2 linked regions of the Caballeronia sp. TF1N1 genome follow. The protein of the gene in region 1 interacts with the protein of each later gene in a pairwise test. Links are inferred from orthologs where the notes say so. Each region holds a gene or a part of one and is shown on either strand. Other genes may lie near its edges.

Evidence for each region. The genes of interacting proteins can lie anywhere in the genome.
Region 2: the proteins of LDZ28_RS11240 (region 1) and LDZ28_RS07075 interact in binary tests that used the Escherichia coli proteins (3 or more experiments, as listed by UniProt). The link is inferred for Caballeronia sp. TF1N1 from one-to-one orthologs.

Annotation. Positions count from the first base shown.
Region 1 is NZ_CP084626.1:2,414,812-2,419,498, forward strand. What follows is about bases 1,229-4,134. They hold LDZ28_RS11240 (glutamate-5-semialdehyde dehydrogenase), read right to left. Parts: upstream 3,365-4,134; coding sequence 2,093-3,364; downstream 1,229-2,092. Other genes in these bases: LDZ28_RS11230 (hypothetical protein), read left to right, coding at 1,229-1,653; LDZ28_RS11235 (CopD family protein), read right to left, coding at 1,667-2,083; holA (DNA polymerase III subunit delta), read right to left, coding at 3,492-4,134. In the rest of the region: more of LDZ28_RS11230, read left to right, coding at 1-1,228; more of holA, read right to left, coding at 4,135-4,592; LPS assembly lipoprotein LptE, read right to left, coding at 4,615-4,687. UniProt on the Escherichia coli protein: Catalyzes the NADPH-dependent reduction of L-glutamate 5-phosphate into L-glutamate 5-semialdehyde and phosphate. The product spontaneously undergoes cyclization to form 1-pyrroline-5-carboxylate.
Region 2 is NZ_CP084626.1:1,530,660-1,535,347, reverse strand. What follows is about bases 1,139-4,045. They hold LDZ28_RS07075 (sulfate/molybdate ABC transporter ATP-binding protein), read left to right. Parts: upstream 1,139-1,998; coding sequence 1,999-3,093; downstream 3,094-4,045. Other genes in these bases: LDZ28_RS07070 (CysB family HTH-type transcriptional regulator), read left to right, coding at 3,106-4,032; cysW (sulfate ABC transporter permease subunit CysW), read left to right, coding at 1,139-1,978. Outside these bases: LDZ28_RS07090 (sulfate ABC transporter substrate-binding protein), read left to right, coding at 1-34; sulfate ABC transporter permease subunit CysT, read left to right, coding at 174-1,079; more of cysW, read left to right, coding at 1,076-1,138; LDZ28_RS07065 (asparaginase), read left to right, coding at 4,073-4,688. UniProt on the Escherichia coli protein: Part of the ABC transporter complex CysAWTP involved in sulfate/thiosulfate import. Responsible for energy coupling to the transport system.

The DNA.
Region 1 (4,687 bases):
TGTCATGCTTTAGGAAGCATGCTCGTGAATCCGCGATTCACCTGGACCGACGTTCGTTTGCAATCGTTGCAAGCGCAGCGTTCGCTCATCTGGAGCATCGCGGCTGCCACGTCGCCCGGTCATACCGACCATTTCGTGCGTGAGTTGCTTGCTCGTCGTCAAAGCAACGCCGACGCATCCACTCTTTCTGCCGACACCGCTCGACGCCTGAGCATTCTGTACAGCCCGGAATCACGCATCGACCTCGATATCGCGCAACTTTGGAACGCCGACCGCGCTTCGGCGTTGAGTCTTGCCATCGGTATCGGAGGAGAACAATTCGGCGGCAGCGCGGTTGCGTGTGCACGACGCATCCGCTTGCTCGAATGGCTGACCGGCTCGATCGACAAACTGAATGAGTCGCCGCCGCTCGATCTGACGAGTCTCTGGGCGCTGTATATGCATTGCACTTACACCGAGGGAAACCGACATGCCGTGAAACAAGGCATCAACGGTCTCGTGCGCCTGGGTCTTGCGAATTTCGGGCTGACCGATCTCGATACGACCAAGCCACCACCCGAGCGCGAACGGAACGCACCTCCGCTCATGCTGGTCGTCGCGGAAAGTTTCAACAGCGGGCATTCGATCGTGCGAACGCATTCCGCAACGCTCGCTGCGGCAAGACGTTGCTTCGAAACAGTCGCGTTCTGCGCACCTCGCTCTATCGACGATGCGGGTCGTCGGGTATTCGATCGAACTATCGATCTCCCGGAAGGCGCCAACGTGCTCGACCAAGTCCGCCTCATTCGCGACTTCGCGCAAACGGAGCACCCAAGCGTGCTGTACATGCCGAGCGTGGGCATGTCGGTTCTGACCATTTTCTTGTCAAACATCCGCGTCGCGCCGCTGCAAATTGCGGCGCTCGGGCACCCGGCGACGACGCATTCGGACTGCATCGACTACGCCAGTGTCGAAGATGATTATGTCGGCGACCCGGCTTGCTTCAGCGAAAAACTCATGCGGCTGCCGAAGGACGGACAGCCTTATATCGCATCAAGTTTATTGAGCGCGGTTCCGGCCCGCACGCCGGTTGGCAAGAACCACACTGACATTGCCATCGCCGCGACGCCGATGAAGTTCAATCCGTCCTTCTTCACTGCCTGCAGGGCAATCGTGCAGCGGGCAGGGCCGCATGTGCATCTGCATTTCATTGTGAGCGGCAGCAAGGTGTTCACCTTGATGCACCTGAATCGCGTGCTGAGCGAGTATCTTCCTTTTGGCTCATTCACGATCCACGGTTTCTTGCCCTACGATGAATACGCCGAACAGCTCGCCAACATGGACATGTTCCTGAGCCCCTTTCCCTTCGGCAACACAAACGGAATCGTGGATGCCTTCACCGTCGGCTTGCCCGGTATCTGCAAAACGGGACCGGAAGTGTTCGAGCATATCGACGGCGCGATGTTCGCACGCGCGTCGATGCCGGAATGGATGGTCGCAACGACTGTGGACGACTACGTTGAGGCTGCTGTCCGGTTGGCGAATAACCGGGATGAGAGAGAAGCGCTACGCGCGTGGATGCTTGAAACGAAAGTCGTGCAACGCTTCTTCGAGGGACGGCCGGAAGTATTCGGCGAAATGGCGCTAGCGCTACTTGAACAGCGCGACGCGTGAAAATGGCAAGCAGCTAAAAAGGCTTGACCACGACAAGCAACGTCGCGCCTAAAAGACCCAGCACCGGCAATTCATTGAACATCCGATACCACTTGTCCGACCGCTTATTCTCGCCACGTTGAAACGTGTGCAGCAAGCGCCCGCAATAAGCGTGATAAACGATGATCAGCGCAACGACGGTGAGCTTCGCATGCAGCCAGCCCTGCCCCGCGCCAATGCCTACCACGAGCCACAACCAAAGCCCGCACGCCAGGGCGGGCACCGCGATGAACGTCATGAAGCGAAACAGCTTGCGCGCCATGAGCAGCAAGCGAGCGGTTGCAGCCGCGTCCTTTTCCATCGCGAGATTCACGAAAATGCGCGGCAGATAGAAAAGCCCGGCGAACCACGACGCGACCAGCACGATATGCAGCGATTTGATCCAGAGCATCGCGTAACCTTACTGACGCACTTCGCCGCGCCCGAGCACGACGTATTTTAGTGACGTCAGCCCCTCCAGCCCGACAGGTCCGCGCGCGTGCAGCTTGTCGTTCGAGATGCCGATTTCCGCGCCGAGACCGAATTCGAAGCCATCGGCGAAACGGGTCGATGCGTTGACCATCACGCTCGCCGAATCGACCTCGCGCAAAAAGCGCATGGCGCGGTCGTGGTCTTCGGTGACGATGGCATCCGTATGATGCGAGCCGTAGATGTTGATGTGCTCGATCGCTTCATCGAGGTCCTCGACGACCTTGATCGCCAGAACCGGCGCGAGGTATTCCGTGGTCCAGTCGACCTCGGTGGCATCGACGAGCGAACCCACGTTCGCCGCTTCGAGCACCGCGCGCGCAAGTCCGTCCACACGCAGTTCGACATCCTTTGCCTGAAACGCGCGCGCGAGCGCCGGCAGTGCCTCATGCGCGATGCCTCGCCCGACGAGCAGCGTTTCCATCGTGTTGCAGGTGCCGTAGCGGTGCGTCTTCGCGTTGTCGCAGATCACCGCGGCCTTGGCGAGATCCGCGCGGTCATCGACATAAACGTGGCAGATGCCGTCGAGATGCTTGATCATGGGCACGCGCGCTTCTTCCATGAGCCGCGCGATGAGGCTCTTGCCGCCGCGCGGCACGATCACGTCGACGAACTCCGTCATGGTGATGAGCTTGCCGACCGCCGCGCGATCCGCCGTCTCGACGACCTGCACCGCATCTTGCGGCAAGCCGGCCGTTTCGAGGCCCTTGGCGATGAGCTTTGCAAGCGCCGTGTTGCATTCCAGCGCCTCGGAACCGCCGCGCAAAATGGTGGCGTTGCCCGACTTGAGGCACAGAGCGGCTGCGTCGATCGTCACGTTCGGCCGCGATTCATAAATGATGCCGATCACGCCCAGCGGCACGCGCATCTGCCCGACCTGAATGCCGCTCGGCCGATACTTGAGCCCGCTGATTTCACCGATGGGATCGGCCAGCGCCGCGACCTGTCGCAAGCCTTCGACCATCGTGTCGAGCGCCTTGTCCGACAGCGTCAGACGGTCGATGAACGCCGCGTCGTGACCCTTCTCGCGCGCGCGGGCGAGATCGCGGGCATTCGCCGCTTTGAGTGCTTCGCGTTCCTCGGCAATAGCGAGCGCCACCGCATGCAGCGCCGCGTTCCTGGCCGCCGTCGATGCCCGCGCCATGGCACGCGACGCCTTGCGCGCGCGCCGGCCAAGGTCGGCCATGTAGTGATCGATGTTCATCATGTGTCTCTTTGCGGGCCGCAGGCATCCGCAATGTCTGGATATCGCGCTCCGCCCGAACAACGGCGAGCGCTGAAAAAATCATTCTAAGCGGTTAAGCGTATTGCAACAGCGCCCGCTCAAGCGTCTAGCGACGAACTCGCGCCGGTGGCGCAACGGCGACGGCATGCGCGGCCTTGCTGGAATGCGCGACAGCCATGGCTAGCTCGAACATGCCGGCCCAGGGATCGGGCGGCGGTTCGCTGCCGCGCTTGCCCGCGCTCCCGGACAGCCCCTTCACCTGCCGATCCAGCCGCGCCGCCAGCGAAAGCGCCTTCTCCAGCGCTTCCTCGGTCACGCGCGAAAGCGCCGGGCCGATCAACCGTTCGCGCGGACCCCAGACGCGGTTCTCGCGCATGAGCGTGGCGAGCGGTTTGCCCGATGCCACGCCGCGCTTGATACGCAGCAGCGTACGCACCTCTTCGACCAGCGCCCACAGCACGAGCACGGCGGCTTCGCCTTCGCCCTTCAGACCGTCGAGCATGCGCGCGAGCCGGCCGATATCGCCGGTCAACATGGCCTCGTTGAGCTTGAAGACGTCGTAGCGCGCGACGTTCAGCACGGCATCGTGAATCTGCTCGAAACTCAATACGCCTTGCGGATACAACAGCCCGAGCTTCTGGATTTCCTGATGCGCCGCGAGCAGATTGCCCTCCACGCGTTCGGCGATGAACAGAAGCGCTCGCCGCCCTTCTTCGCCTGGCGCCACACGCTGGCCTTGCAACGAAAGCCGCTGACCGACCCACATGGGCAGTTGCGCGCGTTCCACTGGATCGATTTTCAGCGCGACGCCCGCGCCGATCAGCGCCGTGAACCACGCGGACTTCTGCGTCGCGCCATCGAGACGCGGCAAGGTGACGAGCGCGAGGATGTCGGGGTTATTGGCGGCGGCGAGCGTCTTCAACGCTTCCGCGCCTTCCTTGCCCGGCTTGCCCGTGGGGATGCGCAATTCGATCAGTTGCCGGTCGCCGAAGAGCGACATCGACTGCGTCGCGCCGATCAACCCGCTCCAGTCGAAACCGCGCTCGACGGTAAACACCGTTCGGTCCGTGAAACCCGCCGCGCGCGCCGCGGCTCGGATGCGGTCGCACGCTTCCTGCGCGAGCAGGTGCTCGTCGCCATAAACGACGTACAGACCCTTCGGACCTTTCGCGAGGTGCGCTTCGAGCGCGTCGAGCTTCAACTGCATGATGGTCGATGAGCGCGCGCGATCAAAGCGGCGGCGTCGGCAACGGCGCGCGTGGCGCGATGCCCGGCGTCTGCTCGCTCGGCGCCGGATGCAGC
Region 2 (4,688 bases), 880 kb from region 1 along the record:
CGGCGTGTTCGATTCGATCTATCAGCCGCAGTAAGCAGGCAAGAGACCGGGCGCCGCGAGGCGCTCGAGTCGCAATGAAAGCGGCCGCAAAGAAGGCCGCGCATGACGAGACTAAAAAACAGTGCGCTTATCCCCCGGGCGCCGAAGGCAGGACGATCAAGGATGAAGCAAAGATGACAACGTTCACTTTCCGAAAGCCGAGTGCGTTACCCGGCTTTGGGCTGACGATCGGCATCACGGTGGCTTACCTGAGCCTCGTGGTGCTGATTCCGCTTGCGGCGACCTTCGCCAAGACCGCGACGCTCGACTGGGCGCAGTTCGTTCGCGCCGTCACCGGGCCGCGTGTGCTGGCGTCGTATCGGCTCACTTTCACGGCGGCGCTCGGCGGGGCGGTCATCAACGCGATCTTCGGCTTCCTGGTCGCATGGGTGCTCGTGCGCTACACGTTCCCGTTCAAGCGTGTCGTCGATGCCATCGTCGATCTGCCGTTTGCGCTGCCGACCTCCGTTGCCGGCATTTCGCTTGCCGCCGTGTACGCGAGCAACGGCTGGATCGGGCAGTATCTCGCGCCGCTCGGCATCAAGGTGGCGTTCACGCCGCTCGGCGTGCTCGTGGCGCTGACGTTCATCGGCTTGCCGTTCGTCGTGCGCACGGTGCAGCCGGTGCTCGAAGACTTCGAGCGCGAGCAGGAAGAAGCCGCCGCATGTCTTGGCGCCACGCGCTGGCTGACGTTTCGCCGCGTCGTGTTGCCGGCGCTCTTTCCCGCGCTTCTGACCGGTTTCGCGCTTGCGTTCGCGCGCGCGCTCGGCGAATACGGTTCGGTCATCTTCATCGCGGGCAATGTACCGATGAAATCGGAGATCACGTCGCTGCTCATCATCACCAAGCTCGAACAGTACGACTATGCCGGCGCGACGGCCATCGCCGTCGTGATGCTGTGCGTGTCCTTTCTCATGCTGCTCCTCATCAACACGCTGCAATGGTTCCTGCAACGCCGCACGAGCAAGACGGGCGCGGCGCCCGTGGTGGCCGCGGGGCCCTCGCTGCATGCCGGAACTCCGGGCGGAGGTCACGCATGAGCACGCCAAACAGCAAGGCGCTTCCCGTGAACACCGCCGCGCGCGGCGAGACCAACCGGCTCAATCCCGTCACCGAACCGCGCGCCGTGCGCTGGATACTCACGGGTATCGCGCTCGTGTTTCTCGCGCTGTTTCTGGTCGTGCCACTCGTCGCCGTGTTCGTGCAGGCCTTCGCGAAGGGCATCGACTATTACTTCGATTCGCTCAAGGACCCGGACGCGTGGTCGGCCATCAAGCTCACGCTCTTGACCGCCGCGATTGCCGTGCCGCTCAACGTGGTGTTCGGGCTCGCGGCATCGTGGGCCATCGCCAAGTTCGAGTTTCGCGGCAAGGCGCTTCTGACGACGCTCATCGACTTGCCGTTCTCGGTGTCGCCCGTGATCTCCGGCCTCATCTACGTGCTCATGTTCGGCGCGCAGGGCTGGTTCGGACCGTGGCTGATTTCGCACGATGTGCAGATCATCTTCGCGGTGCCGGGAATCGTGCTCGCGACCATCTTCGTGACGTTCCCGTTCGTCGCGCGCGAACTGATTCCGTTGATGCAGGCGCAAGGCAACGACGAGGAAGAGGCCGCGCACGTGCTCGGCGCGTCGGGCTGGCAGATCTTCCGGCGCGTGACGTTGCCCAACGTGAAGTGGGGCCTGCTCTACGGCGTGATTCTCTGTAACGCGCGCGCGATGGGCGAGTTCGGCGCGGTCTCGGTGGTCTCGGGCCACATTCGCGGCCAGACCGACACCATGCCGCTGCACGTCGAGATTCTCTACAACGAATACAACTTCTCGGCCGCCTTCGCGGTGGCGTCGCTGCTTGCATTGCTCGCGCTCGTCACGCTCGGGCTGAAGCTGCTCGCGGAGCGCCGCATGACGGCCACGCTGAGCGACGTGAAGGCAACCGTATAAATGGAAGGCGTGGATCAATCATGAGCATCATCGTTCGCAATCTGCAGAAGCGCTTCGGCACCTTCACCGCGCTCGACAACGTCACGCTGGATTTTCCGTCGGGCGAACTCGTCGCGCTGCTCGGACCTTCCGGCTGCGGCAAGACAACGCTCTTGCGCGTGATCGCCGGCCTCGAATATGCCGATGCCGGTCAGGTCGTGCTCAACGGCGAGGACGTTGCCGAAGTGGGCGCGCGTGAGCGGCAAGTCGGCTTCGTGTTCCAGCATTACGCGCTGTTCCGCCACATGACCGTGTTCGAGAACGTCGCCTTCGGCTTGCGCGTGAAGCCGCGCCGCGAGCGGCCAACGGAGGCCGTCATCCGCGAGAAGGTGCATGAATTGTTGAAGCTCGTGCAACTCGACTGGCTCGCGGAGCGCTTTCCGTCCGAACTGTCGGGCGGTCAGCGTCAACGTATCGCGTTGGCGCGAGCGCTTGCCGTCGAACCTAAAGTGCTGCTGCTCGACGAACCCTTCGGCGCGCTCGACGCCAAGGTGCGCAAGGAATTACGTAGCTGGCTGCGCCGTCTGCACGACGATCTGCATATCTCGACGCTCTTCGTCACGCACGACCAGGAAGAGGCGCTCGAAGTGGCGGATCGCATCGTCGTGATGAATCACGGGCGCGTGGAGCAGGTGGGCAGCCCGCAAGACGTGTATGACCATCCGCAGACCTCGTTCGTCTACGAGTTCCTCGGTGCGGCCAATCGCCTGCAAGGTCATGTCGATGCCAACGGCTTCGTCGCCGATGGCGCCACGCAGGCCATTGCCGTGCCCGCGCATTTCAGCGGCCGCGCGCTGGCCTACGTGCGTCCGCACGATCTGGCGATCTATCCCGTCGATGGCACGCATCGCGACGGCATCGTGGTCGGCGTGCGGCGCGTGGTGACGCTCGGCGGCTCCGTGCGCGTGGAACTCGAAGGCAACTCGGGGCGCATTCTCGAAGCGGAACTCGACCGCGAGTCGTGGCGCACGCTGCGACTCGACGTAGGCGACGGCGCGACCGCCGTGCCGCGCGCGTTGCGCGTCTTCCCGGCAGGCGATGCGAACGGGGCACAACAAACAAAAGCAACGGCATAAAGAGAGGCTGAAATGAACTTCCAGCAATTGCGCTTCGTGCGCGAAGCAGTGCGTCAGAACATGAATCTGACCGAGGTCGCGAACGTGCTCTATACGTCGCAGTCTGGCGTGTCGAAGCAGATCAAGGACCTCGAGGACGAACTCGGCGTCGATATCTTCATCCGACGCGGCAAGCGTCTGACCGGACTTACCGAGCCTGGCAAACAGGTGCATCAGCTGATCGAGCGCATGTTGCTCGACGCTGAAAACCTGCGCCGCGTCGCGCGCCAGTTCGCGGATCAGGACAACGGCCATCTCGTCGTGGCGACGACGCACACGCAAGCGCGTTACGCGCTGCCGAAGGTGATCCGCCAGTTCACGGAAGTGTTCCCGAAGGTGCATCTCGCGCTGCGTCAGGGTAGTCCGCAGCAGATCGCGCAGATGATCATCAACGGCGAAGCGGATATCGGCATCTCGACGGAAGCGCTCGACCGCTATCCCGACATCGTCACGTTCCCGTGCTACTCGTGGCATCACACGGTCGTCGTGCCGAAGGGCCATCCGCTCGTCGGACTCGAGAACATCACGCTGGAACAGATCGCCGAGTATCCGGTCGTCACCTACGATCAGGATTTCACGGGACGCTCGCATATCGACCAGGCCTTCGCGAGCGCGGGTGCCATTCCCGATATCGTCCTCACCGCCATCGATGCCGACGTGATCAAGACGTATGTCGAGCTTGGCATGGGTATCGGCATCGTCGCGGCGATGGCGTATGACCCGAAGCGCGACAGCGAACTCGTCGCGCTCGATACGCAGCATCTGTTCGAGGCGAGCACGACGCGCGTCGGCTTGCGCAAGGGCGCGTTCTTGCGGGCTTACGCTTACCGGCTGATCGAGATGTTCGCGCCGCAACTCGACGAAGCGCAGATCGCGGCGCAACTGCGCGAAGCGGCTTGAGCGAGTTCAGGTTCATCCCGGCTGATTTACAATCGCCGGCATGAACACTTCTCTCGATACCTTGCCGCGCCTCGCCGTTCTCGCGACGGGCGGCACCATCGCCGGACAAGCTGGCGATGCATCCAGGACAGCGGGTTACAAAGCAGGCGTGGTCGGCGTCGACAAGCTGCTCGAAGCCGTGCCCGCGCTCGGCTCGGTCGCGCGCATTCACGCGGAACAGATTGCGAGCATCGACAGCAAGGACATGACGCCCGCGCTGTGGACGACGCTTTCGCGGCGGATCGATGCACTGCTCGCGCAAGACGATATCGATGGCGTGGTCGTCACGCACGGCACGGACACGCTCGAAGAGACCGCTTACTTGCTGCATCTGACGGTGAAGAGCGCGAAGCCCGTCGTCCTGACCGCGGCGATGCGGCCCTCCAGTGCGCTGTCCGCCGATGGTCCGTTGAATCTGCTCAACGCGCTCACGGTCGCCGCTTCGAGGCAGTCGGCGGGGCAGGGCGTACTGATCGTGTTCAATAATTTGATCCACAGCGCACGCGAAGTCACGAAGACGAGCACCTATGCCGTCGATGCCTTCCGTTCGCCCGAAGCGGGCGCGCTCGGTTTCGTGCAGGACGGACGCGTCGAGTTTCAACGCACGGTCGTGCGGC